Regions from separate parts of the Roseovarius sp. YIN77 genome, predicted to be linked through region 1. Evidence: riboswitches for the same ligand, from Rfam matches in the RefSeq annotation. Region 1 holds a riboswitch; each other region holds the start of a gene.
The links. Region 1 has a riboswitch for cobalamin ahead of cobW (cobalamin biosynthesis protein CobW). Riboswitches for the same ligand answer to the same signal wherever they lie in the genome.
Positions count from the first base shown of each region.

Region 1 (5,276 bases):
ATCATTTCCGGTTCTTCGGTGTGCCGGAGGATCGGATGCAGGTGATCGGTGCATTGAAAGGTGTTGCGCGCCCCCTGCCTGTGGGTGAGCAGGAATTGGTGGACTTGCAAGCTGCAATCGGGGATCGCCGGGTCTGGCTTGCGGCGGCGACAGAGCAGCGTGAAACAGATCAGGTGCTGGCAGCCCAAACGCACGTGCTGGCCGCCTATCCCAATGCTTTGCTAATCCTCGCCCCGCGCAATCTGGTGGATGCAGACGGGATCGAGGTTGCAGCGAAGGCCCGGTTCAAACATGTTGCGCGGCGCGGTTCAGGTGAAGGGCCCGATGCGACGACGCAGATCTACATAGCGGATACGCTTGGCGAGATGGGTTTGTGGTACCGATTGGCACAGGTTTCCTTTGTTGCCCATTCTCTGACGGTCCAAGGCACCCCCCTGCGCGGCAAAAACCCGTTTGAGGCCGTGGCGCTGGGATCGGCGGTGGTGCATGGCCCATCGGTGGTGGATTTTTCCGAGACTTATGCGGAATTGGACGAGGCCGGCGCGGCGGTGGTGGTCAAGTCAGCTGAGGAGTTGGCGGAGGCTGTGTTACAACCGGCTGAGGCGCATCAACAAGTGGCTGGGCGTGCCACAGAAATCGTCGCGCAAAAGGGTCGCATATTGGATGAGACCTGGGCGGTGATTGAGGGACATCTCAATGGCAATTGAAGGCAGCGTGTTTCAACGGCTACGGAGGAAGCTTGTGAGATCGATGCGCTTTAAACAGGTGGGTCGAGCTCAAAGTATAATTCGGCAGTGGGCGGAAGATAGCGGATTTGACGTTCTTGAAGTCCATTGGCTGGCATCGTTTAGCGAAATCCCATCAAACTTTCACTTTACGATCGCCGTACAAAATGAAATCGACGCTGAGTTGCTTAGAGATTTGCTCAAAAGTTTTGACAGAAATTTGATGGCTGCGTCTGGATTGCCAAAGGCCGAAGCTGATTGTGCCACATTCAATGCAGCCTCCCAAGAGGTGGTTGATCGAAACTACCAAGGTAATTGGTTCTATTTCTTTCGATGATAGAAACGGCTGACTACAATTGGTCGCAGCAAATTCTGAGTCGCTAAAACTCCACACCCTTCTGCGCCTTTACCCCATCGCGGAACGGGTGTTTTAGCAGGGTCATGTCGGTGGCCATGTCGGCGGCTTCCAAGAGTTCGTCTTTGGCGTTGCGGCCGGTCAGGATGACATGGGTCATGTGGGGTTTTTCGTGGAGCAGAAAATCGACCACCTCATCAATGTCGATATAGTCATAGCGCAGGGCGATGTTAATCTCGTCCAGCAGGACCATCTGGACATTGGGATCCAGTATCAGGTCTTTGGCTTTGGCCCAGGCGGCCTGGGCGGCGGCGATGTCGCGGGCCTTGTCCTGGGTTTCCCAGGTAAATCCCTCACCCATTGTGTAGAACTGGCAGATGTCTGAAAAGTTTTCCTCGATCAGGGTGCGTTCGCCGGTGGTCATCGCGCCCTTGATGAATTGCACCACAGCGCAGGGCATCTGATGCGCGATTGAGCGCAGAATCATGCCAAAACCGGCGGATGATTTGCCCTTGCCCTTGCCGGTATTGACGATGATCAGGCCTTTTTCTTCGGTTTTGGTTTCCATCATACGGTCGCGGGCGGCCTTGATCTTGGCCATCTTGGCGGCGTGGCGTTCAGCATCTGTGGTCATATCACTCTCCAAGGCTTGACAAGTCGCCCCCGGATAGACCAAAGCGACTGGGTTGGTTCCTGTCTTAGGGCAGGAGAAAAGGGAATGCGACAGGGAAATCGCCCAAAGCGCAGCCGCCCCCGCGACCGTGACCGGGAAGGCCCCTCAGATGCCACTGGCGAAATGCTGGGAAGGCGGGGGGACCGTTGGGCCAGAAGGCCCTGAATCCGCAAGCCGGGAAACCTGCCAGCAACGGAAATGACGCAACCGGACGGGGTGTGCCGGGATCGGGTCAGACTGCTAGATGCAGCCGCCGCGATACTCCCCGTTCAAGACCCCGACGATTCGGGACCAAATCAATGGCGCGGAGGCCGCATATGTCTGATCTGTCGAAACTGCCCGTGACGGTAATTACTGGGTTTTTGGGGGCCGGAAAAACCACTGTGATCCGGCATCTGCTGGAAAATCCCGAAGGCAAGCGGTTGGCCGTGGTGGTCAACGAATTTGGCGATGTGGGTGTTGATGGCGAAATCCTGAAGGGCTGCGCTGATGAGAGCTGCCCGGCGGAAAACATTCTGGAACTGGCCAATGGTTGCATCTGCTGCACGGTTGCCGATGACTTCATCCCAACGATTGAGAGCCTGATGGCGCTGGAGCCGCGCCCGGATCACATCCTGATCGAGACCTCTGGTCTGGCATTACCGAAACCATTGCTGAAGGCCTTTGACTGGCCGGATATCCGGTCGCGCATCACCGTCGACGGGGTGATTGCACTGGCTGATGCAGAGGCTGTGGCCGCCGGTCGCTTTGCGCCCAATGTGGACGCGGTAGAGGCGCAGCGGGCTGCAGACGAGTCGCTGGATCATGAAACCCCACTGTCTGAGGTGTTCGAGGATCAGATTTCCTGTGCCGATATCGTTCTGCTTACCAAGACTGATCTGGCAGGCGCTGACGGTATTGCCAAGGCCCGCGCCGTGATCGAGGCTGAAGCCCCGCGCAAGCTGCCGATCATTGAGATTGCTGAGGGTGCCATTGACCCACGTGTAATCCTGGGGCTGGGCTCCGCAGCTGAGGAAGATTTGGATGCCCGCCCATCCCATCACGACACGCCCCATGATCACGATCATGACGATTTTGAAAGTATAGTGATTGATCTGCCCGAACAAACCGATCCAGTGGAGTTGGCAGCGCGGATCGAGCGTCTGGCCAATGAGCTGAACATTCTGCGTGTCAAAGGGTATGCTGCCGTGTCTGGTAAACCGATGCGCCTATTGGTGCAGGCCGTGGGCGCACGGGTGCGCCATCAGTATGACAGGTTGTGGAAGCCGGATGAGGCGCGTCAGGGCCGTCTGGTGGTGATTGCTGAGCATGACGACATCAATACCGCTGCGATCCGCGACATTTTGATCGGCGTATCGGAACCCGCCGAGTAAGCCACCACAAAGGTAGTGCGCCATGCATGTCGTCTTTCGCGAAAGCCATGGGTTAGAGGAAACGGAAACCCCGACCGATCTGGGCCAGAGCCCGGCGGATCTGGTGGTGCTGTCCTTTTCCGACAGTGACCTTGGCGCTTTCGCGGCGGGCTGGCATCGCGGTGGTGGGGCGGAAGGAAAATTGCCCACCCTACGGCTTGCAAACCTGAATGCGCTGAAACATCCCTTGTCTGTCGATACCTATGTTGAACAGACGCTGGAAGGGGCGAAGGGCATCCTGATCCGGCTGATCGGCGGCGTGCCTTATTGGTCCTACGGCTTGCAACAGGTGCGGGCCTTGGCGCAAGCCAAGGGGATCGCGCTGGCGGTTTTGCCTGCGGATGGGCGGCCTGATCCGCGGTTGGATGATGTGTCGACCTTGCCGGTGTCAACGCTGAAACGTCTGGCACATCTGTGTGATACCGGCGGGGCAGTGGCTGCACAGGCGGCGCTGGCGCAAATGGCTTTGGCGGCGGGGCTTTACGCCGGGCCCGTCAAGGGATCAAAACAGGTGCCGCAAGTCGGGGCGTGGACACCGGCGGATGGCGTAGTCAACCCGGATGTCTTTGCCGAACGCTCGACCCGACCGCGTGTGGTTGTCAGCTTTTATCGGGCCTATCTGACCGCCGCTGATCTGGACCCGATTGAAGAGACGTTCAAGGCGCTGGAGGATCGCGGTTTTGATGTGATTGGACTATTCGCGCCTTCGTTGAAAGTACCGGATGCGGCGCGTTGGATTGCTGATCGAATTTGTGAATTGAAGCCAGCGGCCATTGTCAACGCTACCGCCTTTTCCGGGAAGGGCGTGGATGGTAAGTCGCCGCTGGATGCAGGAAATGTGCCGGTTTTTCAGTTGGCACTGTCAACGTCGCGTCGCAAGGCCTGGGATGAGGCGGAGCGCGGGCTATCCCCTGCGGACCTCGCCATGCATGTGGTTCTGCCAGAGGTGGATGGGCGGATTTTTGGCGGCGTGGCCTCGTTCAAGGAACCGGGCAAACGTGACGCAGCGCTGGAATATTCCCGGTTTGCGCATAAGGCGGAACCGGAACGGATTGCGGCCATGGCCGACCGGCTGGCGGCCTGGGTGAATTTGGCGCAGAAACCAGCACCGGAAAAGCGACTGGCGATGATCCTGTCGACCTATCCCGGCAAGGCCCATCAGATGGCCCATGCCGTGGGGCTGGATGCGTTGGCCTCGGCAGAGGCGATATTGGGCGATTTGCAGGGCGAGGGCTTTGTGGTCGAAACGGGCGTGGCGTTGGACCAGGCCCTTTCAACTGAAACCATTGCCTGGCCCATCGGGGCCTATCTGACCGCATTGTCGAAACTGCCGGATGCGTTGCAGGATGATCTGACAGCGGTTTGGGGCGTGCCAGAGGATGACCCTAGCTACCGTGATGGCGCACTGCATTTCATCGCGACCCGGCGGGGCAATGTGTTGGTCGCGCTGCAGCCGGAACGCGGCATCCCTCAGGCTCGGGAGGATGACTATCACGATCTCAGCCGCACCCCGCGCCATTCCTATGTGGCGTTTTATCTGTGGCTCAGAGAGGGCGAGGCCATTGATGCCTTGGTTCATATCGGGGCGCATGGCACGCTGGAATGGTTGCCCGGAAAATCGGTGGCCCTGTCGGGCAGTTGCTGGCCAGAGGCACTGATCGGCGCGACCCCGGTGATTTATCCGTTCATCGTCAACGATCCGGGCGAGGCGGCGCAGGCCAAACGCCGTGTCGGGGCCGTGACCTTGGGCCATATCCCACCACCGATGAAACAGGGCAGTGTATCGGATCAGATGATCCGGTTGGAGGCCTTGCTGGACGAGTTTTCCAATGCCGACGGGCTTGACCCCAAACGCCGAGACCGCTTGCAGGCAGATATCCGGGCAGAGGCTCAGGCGCTGGGGGTGGAGGCCGATCTGGGTGTGGACCGCGCGACCACAACGGCAGAGGCGATTACACGGATTGATCGCTTTGTCTGCGACATCAAGGAAAGCCAGTTCGGCGATGGGCTGCATATCTTTGGCCGTACACCAGCGGGTGAGGCTGGGTTTGAAACGTCCGCCTCGGCCACGGCGGAACGTGCCGCGCTATTGGATGCGCTGGCCGGTAAAC
Region 1 is NZ_JBXVVI010000005.1:78,207-83,482, forward strand. It holds gene AC2D8P_RS07270 (3-deoxy-D-manno-octulosonic acid transferase) at 1-707, shown strand, start outside; gene AC2D8P_RS07275 (hypothetical protein) at 697-1,062, shown strand; gene cobO (cob(I)yrinic acid a,c-diamide adenosyltransferase) at 1,106-1,714, opposite strand; cobalamin riboswitch at 1,751-1,958, shown strand; gene cobW (cobalamin biosynthesis protein CobW) at 2,071-3,126, shown strand; gene cobN (cobaltochelatase subunit CobN) at 3,149-5,276, shown strand, end outside.

Region 2 (5,276 bases), on a different contig from region 1:
GTGCCCCAAAAAACGGGCCTCTATAGCAATGCAGAGCGGGTCAGAAAGAAAAAAGTAAAACAGCACACCCAAAAAAGCGATCACAAGAGATAGGCGAATTTCACTTTTGCAACACCGAACGACCATTGATGCGCTGTGGTCAATCAATACTTATACTTTCTTTAAAGGGGAAACTTAGAGTATCACACTAAAACTGATATTGGCTTGAGGTGGGGCGTTTCCTAGGAAATCTAATAAATCATCTATAAGTAGATTCAATTAGTTGTTTGATTTTTACTAGGCAAGAACAAGTTCGTATTATCTGTGCATTTATTGCAACCCTGAAGTAGGGATGTGTTCAGAGAGCAGAGAGAAAAGTTAATAATAATCATACAAATAAAAGAAGTTGAGGCATCTGTGCTTAGAGGAAGTAGCTCGAATATTAAATTCTCACAATGTATTAATACCTCCAAAGGCCATAACCTGGGGGTGAGACAGTGCAGATCCATGCCGGTGCCTAGATCGCGACACACTTGTTAAACTTCTACCCAGATCCGAGGCCTTTGCATTGGATGAAAAACTTTAGTGAACCCGCCGTTTTCGTCGGGCTGGATGGGTCATTTTCGGCCCTTTTGCCACATTCTTAAGTAAAACTATAAACTCTTTAGCGGCGGCGGAACTTGCGGAGGGTTGATTGGGTTTGCTTAGAAATACTTCGGCCGCATCGCGGGCTTGGATAGGATCAGGAAGCCCCAGAATCCATATCATCATCGCTGTCCGCGCCTGTTTTTGGGCTTCGTCTGTTTTGGATTCATGCAGGCCTTGCATGATTTGAGAAAGTGTCATCATTGCCTCCGTCCTTGCCGCTTCCCCGCGGCGATTTCATTTGTGGACAGAGGTCAGAAGGGGCCGAGACCGCCGCCTGAACCGCCGCCCGCGGTTGACGTTACCAAGGCTGGTTTCCGGACTTGGAAGGGGCTTTTGGCCGATGCAGGACACCTTCCCAAGCATATGCTCAGTGGTGTTTGTCCTGTCCCATCCTTACCGTTGCGGGGGCAGTGCCGGTCTTTCACCGGCTTCCCAATTCTCCGCCAGATTGGCGGCACCTTGATAAGGACAGGCTAGCGGAAGATCGCGAAAGCAAAAGGTTCAAATGCGACAAATCAGGGTGCTGTAACGCGTCGGTATTACGTCGGTATTGCGACGGTGCGAAATCTGATGCTAGCGGATCATTAGAATCGGCACATGGCAGGCGCGGATGGTTTCTGTCGTCGTCGATCCGATAAACAGATTGCGAATCCTCGAATGGCTGAAAGCCCCCATGACCAACAGATCGATCTGTAGATCAGAAACGGTTTGCGCGATTGCGCTATCCGCACGACCGGGGGCGACGCGTGTGGACACCTCAAACCCTGCCTCGGTCAATTGCTGGGCGGCTTCTTTCAGCGCCAGCTGGACGCCGGTCGTGTCATTGCCAACGGTCAATAGGGTGATCCGTTCCGGGGCGACATGCGATGTGTTGGCGATAAAGTCGACGGCGTTGCGCGATGTTTGCCCGCCATCAAACGCGATGAGGGCATGGGAAATCGGATTGAAAACCCGTGGGGCGATCAGCACCGGAACCGTGCTGGACCGGATCACCTGTTCCAGATGAGAGCCTAGCCGCACAGACTCCACATCGGCGGATTCTCCGCGTTTGCCGATGATGACCAGATCGCATCCCTGTTCAGCTTGGGTGACCTCTTCGACCAAAACACCGTGACGCAGGCGCGAAGATATGTTTTGAACGCCTGCCTTGGTCAAACGTTCTTCGGCGTCTTCCAGAATGGCACGACCATGGGCCTTGGCCAGCGTGGCCCGATCTGCATCCAGGCGGGCCAAATCTTCTAACAGCTTACTGCGGGCGCCCAGCCCGATATTGCCTGACAGGTCGCTTTCTGCAGTTTGCTCTCTTTGCAGAATATGCAGAAGGTCGACTTCTGCCTGATCCTGCGCGGCAACCAGCGCCGTGTAATCACAGACGCTGGGTGCGTAATGAGAGCCGTCAAGAAGCACTAGAATACGAGGCATTGATCAGGTTCCGAAATGGTTACGGTTATTCAGGCAGGGCCGCGGTGACGATGACCTCGACCTTTAGAATTTCACGGGCCAGTTTGGCCTCGCCACAGGCGCGGGCAGGGGCGTGACCGGTGGGCACCCAAGCATTCCAAATCTCGTTGAACTCGGCAAAATAGGACATGTCCGACAGCCAGACGATGGCCTGCAGCATATGTTCGCGATCTGTGCCGGCCTCCTTCAAGGCTGTATCCACGCGGCCCAGACAATCATGGGCCTGCTCTGACAGGCTTTCGCCGCTACCGACCTGGCCGCTAAGATAAACCACACCGTTATGTTTGACGATTTTGCTGCTGCGTTCGCCTGTGTGCATGCGTTCAATCATTTTCATTCTCCTTAATGTCCCAAAATGCGTTCCAGCGCGCCGGGTGTGTCACGTTCGGACAATCGACCCATCAGGGTTTCGCTGGCCACGTTCATGCCGATGATATCAACCTCTGCCCCTTCGCGGCGGAATTTTAGCACCACTACATCCAAGGCGGACACGCCCGAGATATCCCAGATATGGGCGCGGCTGACATCGATGGTAACGCGTTCCAATACCTCGTTGAAATCAAACGCATCAGCAAGGTCGGGGGCGGTGGCAAAGAAAAGCTGCCCTTCGACCACATAGCTGCGGTGATTGTGGTCATCAGACAGGGTGGATTGCACCCGGAAGACAGCGGCGATTTTCCAGGCAAAGAAGATACCAGAGAGCAACACGCCGACAATCACACCATAGGCCAGGTTGTGGGTGTAAACCGTTGTCAGAACGGTACCGATCATCACCACTGATGACGACGTTGGGTGCTGACGGATTGCCGTCAACGAGGACCAACTGAACGTGCCGATGGATACCATGATCATGATGGCGACCAGTGCGGGCATCGGGATCTGTTTGACCCAATCGCCCAGCACCACAATCAGGAACAACAAAAAGACACCAGCAGCAAAGCATGACAGGCGTCTGCGGCCACCGGATTTCACGTTGATCATCGACTGACCAATCATCGCGCAACCGGCCATGCCACCGATGAAACCGGTGGCGGTGTTGGCCAGGCCCTGGCCAATACATTCGCGATTCTTGTCGGATTTGGTATCGGTCAGGTCATCGACTAGCCTGGCGGTCATCAGGCTTTCCAACAGGCCCACCACCGCAATGGCCGCAGACACCGGCAAAATGATCATCAGGGTTTCAAAGGTCAGCGGAATATCCGGGATCAGGAAAATCGGAAGTGTATCTGGCAATTCGCCCATATCGCCCACGGTGCGCACATCCAGCCCCAGGGCAATGGCCAATGTGGTCAGCACAACGATTGTCACAAGCGGGGACGGGATCGAACGTGTGATCAGCGGAAACAGATAGATAATCGCCAAGCCACCTGCCACCATCAGATAGGTCAGGATGCCGACACCTTCGTGTCGCCAGTCCAGCTCTGGCAATTGCGCCAGAAAGATCAGAATCGCCAGGGCGTTTACAAACCCGGTCATCACTGATTTCGAGACAAAGCGCATCAGGCTGCCCAGGTGCAGAAATCCACACAGGACTTGCAACAAACCTGCCAAAACCGTTGCCGCCAGCAGATATTGCAGCCCGTGGTCACGCACCAGCGTGACCATCAGCACGGCCGTCGCCGCGGTGGCGGCTGAAATCATGCCAGGCCGTCCGCCCGCGATGGCGGTGATCACGGCAATGGAAAACGAAGCATAGAGGCCGATTTTTGGATCGACGCCTGCGATAATCGAAAAGGCGATCGCCTCTGGGATCAGGGCCAGCGCCACGACCAGACCCGCCAAAAGGTCTGCACGAATATTTCCGAACCAGTCCTGTTTCAGGCTGGCGATGGTATCGGTCTGCAAGGGTATGCTCCGGTTCAATATGTTCGCGTGTTGCGCCCAAATAACGGTGGGGGCGTCAAATGACCAGAGCAGATTGCCGCGCGTGCGAAATCTGGAGTTGTCAGCGTGGATGATCCGGGCGATGGTCCGGGCATGACACATCTACTTTCATTCGGACATGGATATTCGGCCCGGGCTTTGACGTTGCTCCTGCTCTCAGAGGGGTGGCAGGTCACCGGGACCACGCGATCTGCCGATAAGGCCGCGCAGTTGGAACAACAGGGCGTGCAGTCAAGGATTTGGCCCGGTGACGATCTGCGTGATGTGATTGCACAGGCGACGCATATTCTGATCTCTGCCGCGCCTGGGACAGATGGTGATCCCGTGCTGGCTGAATGGCGCAACGCGTTGGCGGCGCGGGCGCCTGATCTGCAATGGGTGGGGTATCTGTCGACGACCGGGGTCTATGGCGATCATCAGGGTGGATGGGTGGATGAAAACTCTGCCCTGACGCCATCCACACGGCGAGGGAAAATGCGGGTCGAGGCTGAGGCGGCCTGGCGGGCACTGGCTGATGATTGCGGCTTGCCCCTGCATATCTTTCGACTGGCCGGGATTTATGGGCCGGGTCGGGGGCCGTTTGCCAAAGTGCGCAACGGCACGGCCCGGCGGATCATCAAGCAAAATCAAGTGTTTTCGCGCACCCATGTGGATGACATCGCGCGGGTTTTGCATGCCTCGATCCACCAGCCCAATCCGGGCGCGATTTACAATGTCTGCGATGACGACCCCGCCCCGCCGCAGGACGTGATTGCCTGTGCGGCGGAACTTCTGGGCCTGCCTTTGCCGCCTGAGGAGCCGTTTGAGACAGCAGAGATGTCACCTATGGCGCGGAGCTTTTATGCGGATTCCAAGCGGGTGCGAAATGACAGGATCAAACGAGAGTTGGGGGTCGTATTGAAGTACCCAACTTACAAAGAATGTCTGGCGGCGATGTTGGCAGAGGAAGAAAACAGTTAGCCAAAGTCAGGGGCGCTGCCCCCCTTGGCCCTTGGCCAATTCACCCCGAGGTATTTGGGGCGAAAGGAAGGCCAAATCCATGTGATCAGACAGTGTGCTAGGGGATCGGCACCATGAGCGCGCGGGTTTGGGTGCAATCGCGAGTGGTATCGTCCCCACAGCGACGCGGCTTTAGATCTGGGGTCAGGCAGATGCGGACCTCTTGGATCTGGTCGGCCTTACATGTCACCGTCAGCATATCAGGGTGCAAGTCTGGGTTTGTGGCTAAAAACGCCTCTTCCACCACATGCGCGGGCAGGCGGATGTTGTTGGTCAGCTTGCGAAACGCTGCTGGGCGATTGACG
Region 2 is NZ_JBXVVI010000008.1:735-6,010, forward strand. It holds gene AC2D8P_RS08865 (hypothetical protein) at 1-147, opposite strand, end outside; gene AC2D8P_RS08870 (hypothetical protein) at 562-828, opposite strand; cobalamin riboswitch at 916-1,104, opposite strand; gene AC2D8P_RS08875 (universal stress protein) at 1,201-2,049, opposite strand; gene AC2D8P_RS08880 (RidA family protein) at 2,075-2,419, opposite strand; gene AC2D8P_RS08885 (SulP family inorganic anion transporter) at 2,431-3,918, opposite strand; gene AC2D8P_RS08890 (SDR family oxidoreductase) at 4,066-4,932, shown strand; gene AC2D8P_RS08895 (ribonuclease T2 family protein) at 5,030-5,276, opposite strand, start outside.
Region 2: it holds a riboswitch for cobalamin, as region 1 does, so the genes downstream of both, AC2D8P_RS08870 (hypothetical protein) here and cobW (cobalamin biosynthesis protein CobW) in region 1, are expected to answer to the same signal.

Region 3 (5,276 bases), on a different contig from region 1:
TGGACACAGCCAACAGAAACCCGAAACCGGTGCCGAAAAAGAGAGCGATTACAATAAACGCAAGTGTTTTCTGCATGATAATATCTTTCAGATACGTCGGGCCACTATTGCGGCCCGACTATCCAATCAGCTGCTTAAGCAGATTCACGTGACCAGAAATGGCCCGCAAAGGTACCCAGCATCGCCCAGGCAGCAAGACCAACGCCAAGCGCGCGGGCGGCAAATTCGCCCGCCAGTTCCGGCGGAACGGGGCCTGCAAATTCATCTGGATGCGGCGCGCCGATCACATGCGGCGCCAAAAGCAGAATGATACCCACACCCCACATCGCCCAGCCGCGACCAAAGGCGATCAGCCACAATGCGACAGCCGTCGCTGTAACCGTGCCGAACCACCAAACCTGACGCTCACCAACATCAGCGGCGGCCGATCCCGGCAGTTCCGGTGGCAGGCCAAATGCAGGGGCAAGCTGTACCGCGATCCATCCGGCGACACCCCAGATCATCCCGGTGCGGGCGTCGATCTTCGCCCCGCGTTCAGCGGCCAAAGACATACCGGCCACCAAGAGCAAACCATAGCCGACATAAATCAGGGCCGTGAACAGAACACTCAGCCCATCCCGCATGATATTGACGCCTTGCGCGGCTAACAAATCATGCGCATTGGCCCCGGTCGCGGCGCCGAAATGCACAAGATCGCCGCCCTCGTACAGCTCTGAATGCAGCAATACGGGTTGCACGAATGACAGTTGCAGCACGGCGGCAATCAGCCCTGCTGCAAACCCAGCGAACAACGCGCTGGTCAAAATTTTCTGGAACATGGTTTAGTGGCAGGGGAAGCCAGTTGCGTGACGCATGTCATGTGCCGCGTCATGCAAAGTTGCCGCCTGTACGTGGCCAGCCAGAGTGATGATGCCGAGGCCCAAAACAGCGGCGCTGAGTACAGCAAAGGCCGAGCTGCGGACGGAGGCGGTGGTTTTAACCAGAGTTGCCATTTTCGTTCTCCTATTCCCTGTCACACCCGACAGGGTGGGGTTTTCTGTTTTATGCTCGGCCGGTCTCCTGGCTCGCGGATCAGATGCCTGCGCCGCCTTCCCGGGTTGCCCCAGTGGCATGTGGCGCACGCTTTCCGCTTACAGTCGCGGGGGCGGCCGGGGCTTTGGATATCCTCACCCCATTCCCATTTCACCCTGACGCATCGCGCCAAAGGAACCGTGCATCCCCCCTTGTGCCTCCGCAGAGCGTTTCCGGTCAAGTAGATTCGCGGCAGCGTAGATAGATTTTCCGACTTATATTAATCCGACGCCAACATATATCCGGCACCCCGTACGGTCTGTAGGTATCGCGGCTGTTTTGGGTCGGTTTCCAACTTGCGGCGCAGACGGGTGATTTGCACATCCACCGCCCGTTCCTGTGCCTGCCCACCGTCCCGTCCGCTATTGCGGCCCAGTTCCTCAACCAGTTGCCCACGGCTGAACGGCTCCCCGGGTTTTGCCGAAAATATCTTCATCAACTGCGCTTCTGTTGCGGTCAGACGAATTTGTTCCTCCCCTTGCCACAGCTCACCCCGTTCCACGTCATAGCGCACTATTCCCAGAACCAGCATCTTCGGCCCCTGGTCTGCGATCGCCGGTTGTGGCACCCGCCTGAGAATGGCGTTTATCCTCAGCAGCAATTCCTTGGGCTCAAACGGCTTGGCCAGATAGTCATCAGCGCCGGCCTGCAAGCCCCTGATCCGATCTTCGGTTTCTCCTTTTGCTGTCAGCAACATAATCGGGGTACCTACACCCTCGGCGCGCAAGGCCTCCGTCAGGCTCACACCATCTTCGCCTGGCATCATCACATCCATGACGATCAAATCGAATTCCAGCCCCGACAGGATACGCCGGGCATGGGCAGCATCGCGCGCAATCGTCACCCAGAACCCATGACGCACGAGAAACTGTTTCAGCAACGTGCGGATGCGTTCATCATCATCGACAATCATCAGATGCGCGTCAAATTCCGCCGTCATGATCGCACCTCCCGCAATGTGTTGAAGTGTCGGCGCAAGGCCGGGTCCATCATCGCCTCTAACACCTGCCTGAACCCACGCACTGCATCGGGGCCAGCGGCACGATAGGCGGCGCGCATCCGGCTGCGTTGCGCTTCTGACAATTCTCGTTCCAATTCGGTTCCCTTTTCAGTCAGGCGAAGATGACGTTCGCGTTTGTCCTGAGTGCCCACGCGGCTTTCGACCAGGCCATCCTCGATCAGCGCCCGCAGCACCCGGTTTAAGGATTGCTTGGTCACGCCCAGAATGGACAGCAGATTGTTCACCGTGGTCCCCGGCTGTCGGTTGATGAAATGCAAGGCCCTGTGATGGGCGCGCCCGTAGGAATGGTTTTCCAGGATACGGTCAGGGTCCGCCGTGAACCCACGATAGGCGAAAAACATCGCCTCGATCCCCTTGCGTAACTGCTCATCGGTTAGATACAGCAGCCCTTCACCTCCGGAAGACCCGTCCGACATAACGCCCCTCTCACTTTTTTTGTCATCTGGCGCGATTTTATGTCAGTGTTATTGACTTTCCAAGAATCAATTCGTAACAACTGTCAGTTTTCGCGCAATTTTACGTCCGATGCGGACATATTTGCGCAACAATCGTAAAATCACCCCGCTGGGGCGCACTGCAAAGGGATTTAGAGATGGCCTCTTATGACGACCGCGATGGCAAAATCTGGATGGATGGCAAGCTGATCGACTGGCGTGATGCCAATGTGCACATCCTGAGCCACGCAATGCATTATGCGTCTTCGGTGTTTGAGGGAGAGCGTGCCTATAATGGCAAGATCTTCAAAAGCCGCGAACATTCGGAACGCCTGCATTTCTCTGCCGGTCAGCTTGATTTTCAGATCCCTTTCACCGTCGATGAGCTTGAGGCCGCCAAACAGGAAATCCTGACTGCCAACGGCTTTACCGATGCTTATGTACGTGCGGTTGCCTGGCGCGGCGCGGGTGAAGATATGGGTGTCGCCTCTGCCCGCAATCCGGTTCGCGTGGCCATCGCCGCTTGGGAATGGGGCGCCTATTACGGTGACGCCAAGATGAAGGGCGCAAAGCTCGACATTTCCAAATGGAAGCGGCCCAGCCCGGAAACCATTCCCAGCCATGCCAAAGCAGCAGGCCTTTACATGATCTGCACGCTGTCCAAACACGCGGCAGAGGCCAAAGGCTGTTCCGACGCCATGATGTTCGACTATCGCGGTTATGTGGCCGAAGCGACCGGCGCCAATATGTTCTTTGTCAAGGATGGCGAGGTGCACACCCCGCTGGCCGATTGCTTCCTGAACGGCCTGACCCGTCAGACCGTTATCGGCATGCTGAAAGATCGCCAGATCAAGGTTCATGAACGCCACATCATGCCTGGCGAACTGGAAGGGTTTGAACAATGCTGGCTGACCGGCACCGCGGCAGAGGTTACCCCCGTCGGCAAGATCGGGGATTACAATTTCGAAGTCGGCAGCATCACCCGCGATATTGCCGAAGGGTACGAAAAACTGGTTCGTGAATAGCCGGAAACAATTGCCCGAACATGTACAAGGCAGGAGGCTTCTCCTGCCTTATTCTTTGCCTTAAACCTCGACGGCCAAATCTTTCAGGATCGGGCAATCCGGTCGGTCATCTCCGGCACAACAATCGACCAAATGCGCCAAGGTGTCCCGCATTTGGGACAGTTCCAGCAACTTCATGTCGATCTGTTCCAGATGGCTTTGTGCTAATCTTTTTACATCTGAACTTGCCCGGGACTGATCCTCATACAGCGCCATCAAAGTGCGACAATCCTCAATCGAAAATCCAAGCGACCGTGCCCGTCCCAAAAAGGCAAGCTTGTGCAGATCACCCGGGGAAAAACTGCGATACCCGTTCTGGTCACGGGCCGGATTGATCAGCCCGATATCCTCGTAATAACGGATCGTTTTTGCAGGCAGCTTGGCCTTTGCGGCCACATCTCCGATATTCATCTTGCCTCCTTACCCCTGACATTCCGCAGTCGTAATGCATTGGACAGCACAAAGACTGATGAGAGCGCCATCGCCCCCGCCGCCAAAGCCGGCGACAGAAGGATACCAAAGACCGGGAACAGAACACCAGCCGCGACCGGGATCAGGGCAATATTGTACCCAAAGGCCCAGAACAGGTTCTGACGGATGTTGCGCATGATACGGTTGGAGACGTCAATGGCCTGCTCGACACCTTGCAAATCCCCCGCCATCAAAACAACATCGGCCGCTTCGATGGCGATATCCGTGCCTGTGCCAATTGCGATCCCAACATCGGCCGTCGCCAGAACCGGCGCATCATTGATACCGTCACCGACAAATGCGACCTTTCTGCCTTCGGCCTTTAGACCGTTCAATGCATCGACCTTCTGATCTGGCAGCAGTTCAGAATGGACAACATCTATACCCAGTTCACCGGCAATCGCGCGCGCGGCGACGGTGTTATCACCAGTCATCATGACGATTTGCACGCCCCTGCCCTGCAAGGCAGTGATCACACTTTGGGCGTCAGGACGAATTGTGTCGGACACGGCCAGAACGGCAGCCGGTTGATCGTCTATAGTTGCATAAAATGGCGTTTTCCCCTGCGTGGCCCAACCCTGCCCGATGGTGATCAATTCCGATATATCGATGCCCTCCCGGGCAAACAGCCGATCCGCGCCAACCATCACCATGTGCCCCTCTACCACTGCTTCCAGCCCATATCCGGGATGCGCCTGAAACGATGACACCGCTGCAGGCTCACCTTCATATGCCTCAAGGATTGCGGTTGAAATCGGGTGTTCGGATTGCGCCTCTACAGACGCAATCAGGCGCAAGGCCTGCGCATTGTCAAAACCGTTCGCTGTCTTGAAATCAACCATGCGGGGCTTGCCCAAAGTCAGAGTGCCCGTCTTATCAAAAGCGACTGTGTCCGACTCCGTCAACCGGTGCAACGCGTCGCCCGTGTTGAACAGAACACCCAATTGCGCGGCCCTTCCGGTGCCGACAACGATTGATGTCGGCGTCGCAAGCCCCATGGCACAGGGGCAAGCGATGATCAGCACCGATACCCCCGCAACAAGGGCATGAGTCAGAACCGGCTCTGGGCCAAGAAACAGCCAGACCACCACCGTCAGGATCGCAACGCCCAACACCGCCGGGACGAACCAAAGCGTAATCCGATCAACCAAATCCTGCACGGGCAGCTTTGTATTCTGCGCCCGCTCGACCATCTTGACGATCTGCGCCAGAACC
Region 3 is NZ_JBXVVI010000021.1:15,574-20,849, reverse strand. It holds gene AC2D8P_RS14540 (hypothetical protein) at 1-76, opposite strand, end outside; gene AC2D8P_RS14535 (CbtA family protein) at 135-818, opposite strand; gene AC2D8P_RS14530 (CbtB domain-containing protein) at 822-992, opposite strand; cobalamin riboswitch at 1,033-1,229, opposite strand; gene AC2D8P_RS14525 (response regulator) at 1,292-2,011, opposite strand; gene AC2D8P_RS14520 (MarR family winged helix-turn-helix transcriptional regulator) at 2,008-2,508, opposite strand; gene AC2D8P_RS14515 (branched-chain amino acid aminotransferase) at 2,685-3,551, shown strand; gene cueR (Cu(I)-responsive transcriptional regulator) at 3,612-4,001, opposite strand; gene AC2D8P_RS14505 (heavy metal translocating P-type ATPase) at 3,998-5,276, opposite strand, start outside.
Region 3: it holds a riboswitch for cobalamin, as region 1 does, so the genes downstream of both, AC2D8P_RS14530 (CbtB domain-containing protein) here and cobW (cobalamin biosynthesis protein CobW) in region 1, are expected to answer to the same signal.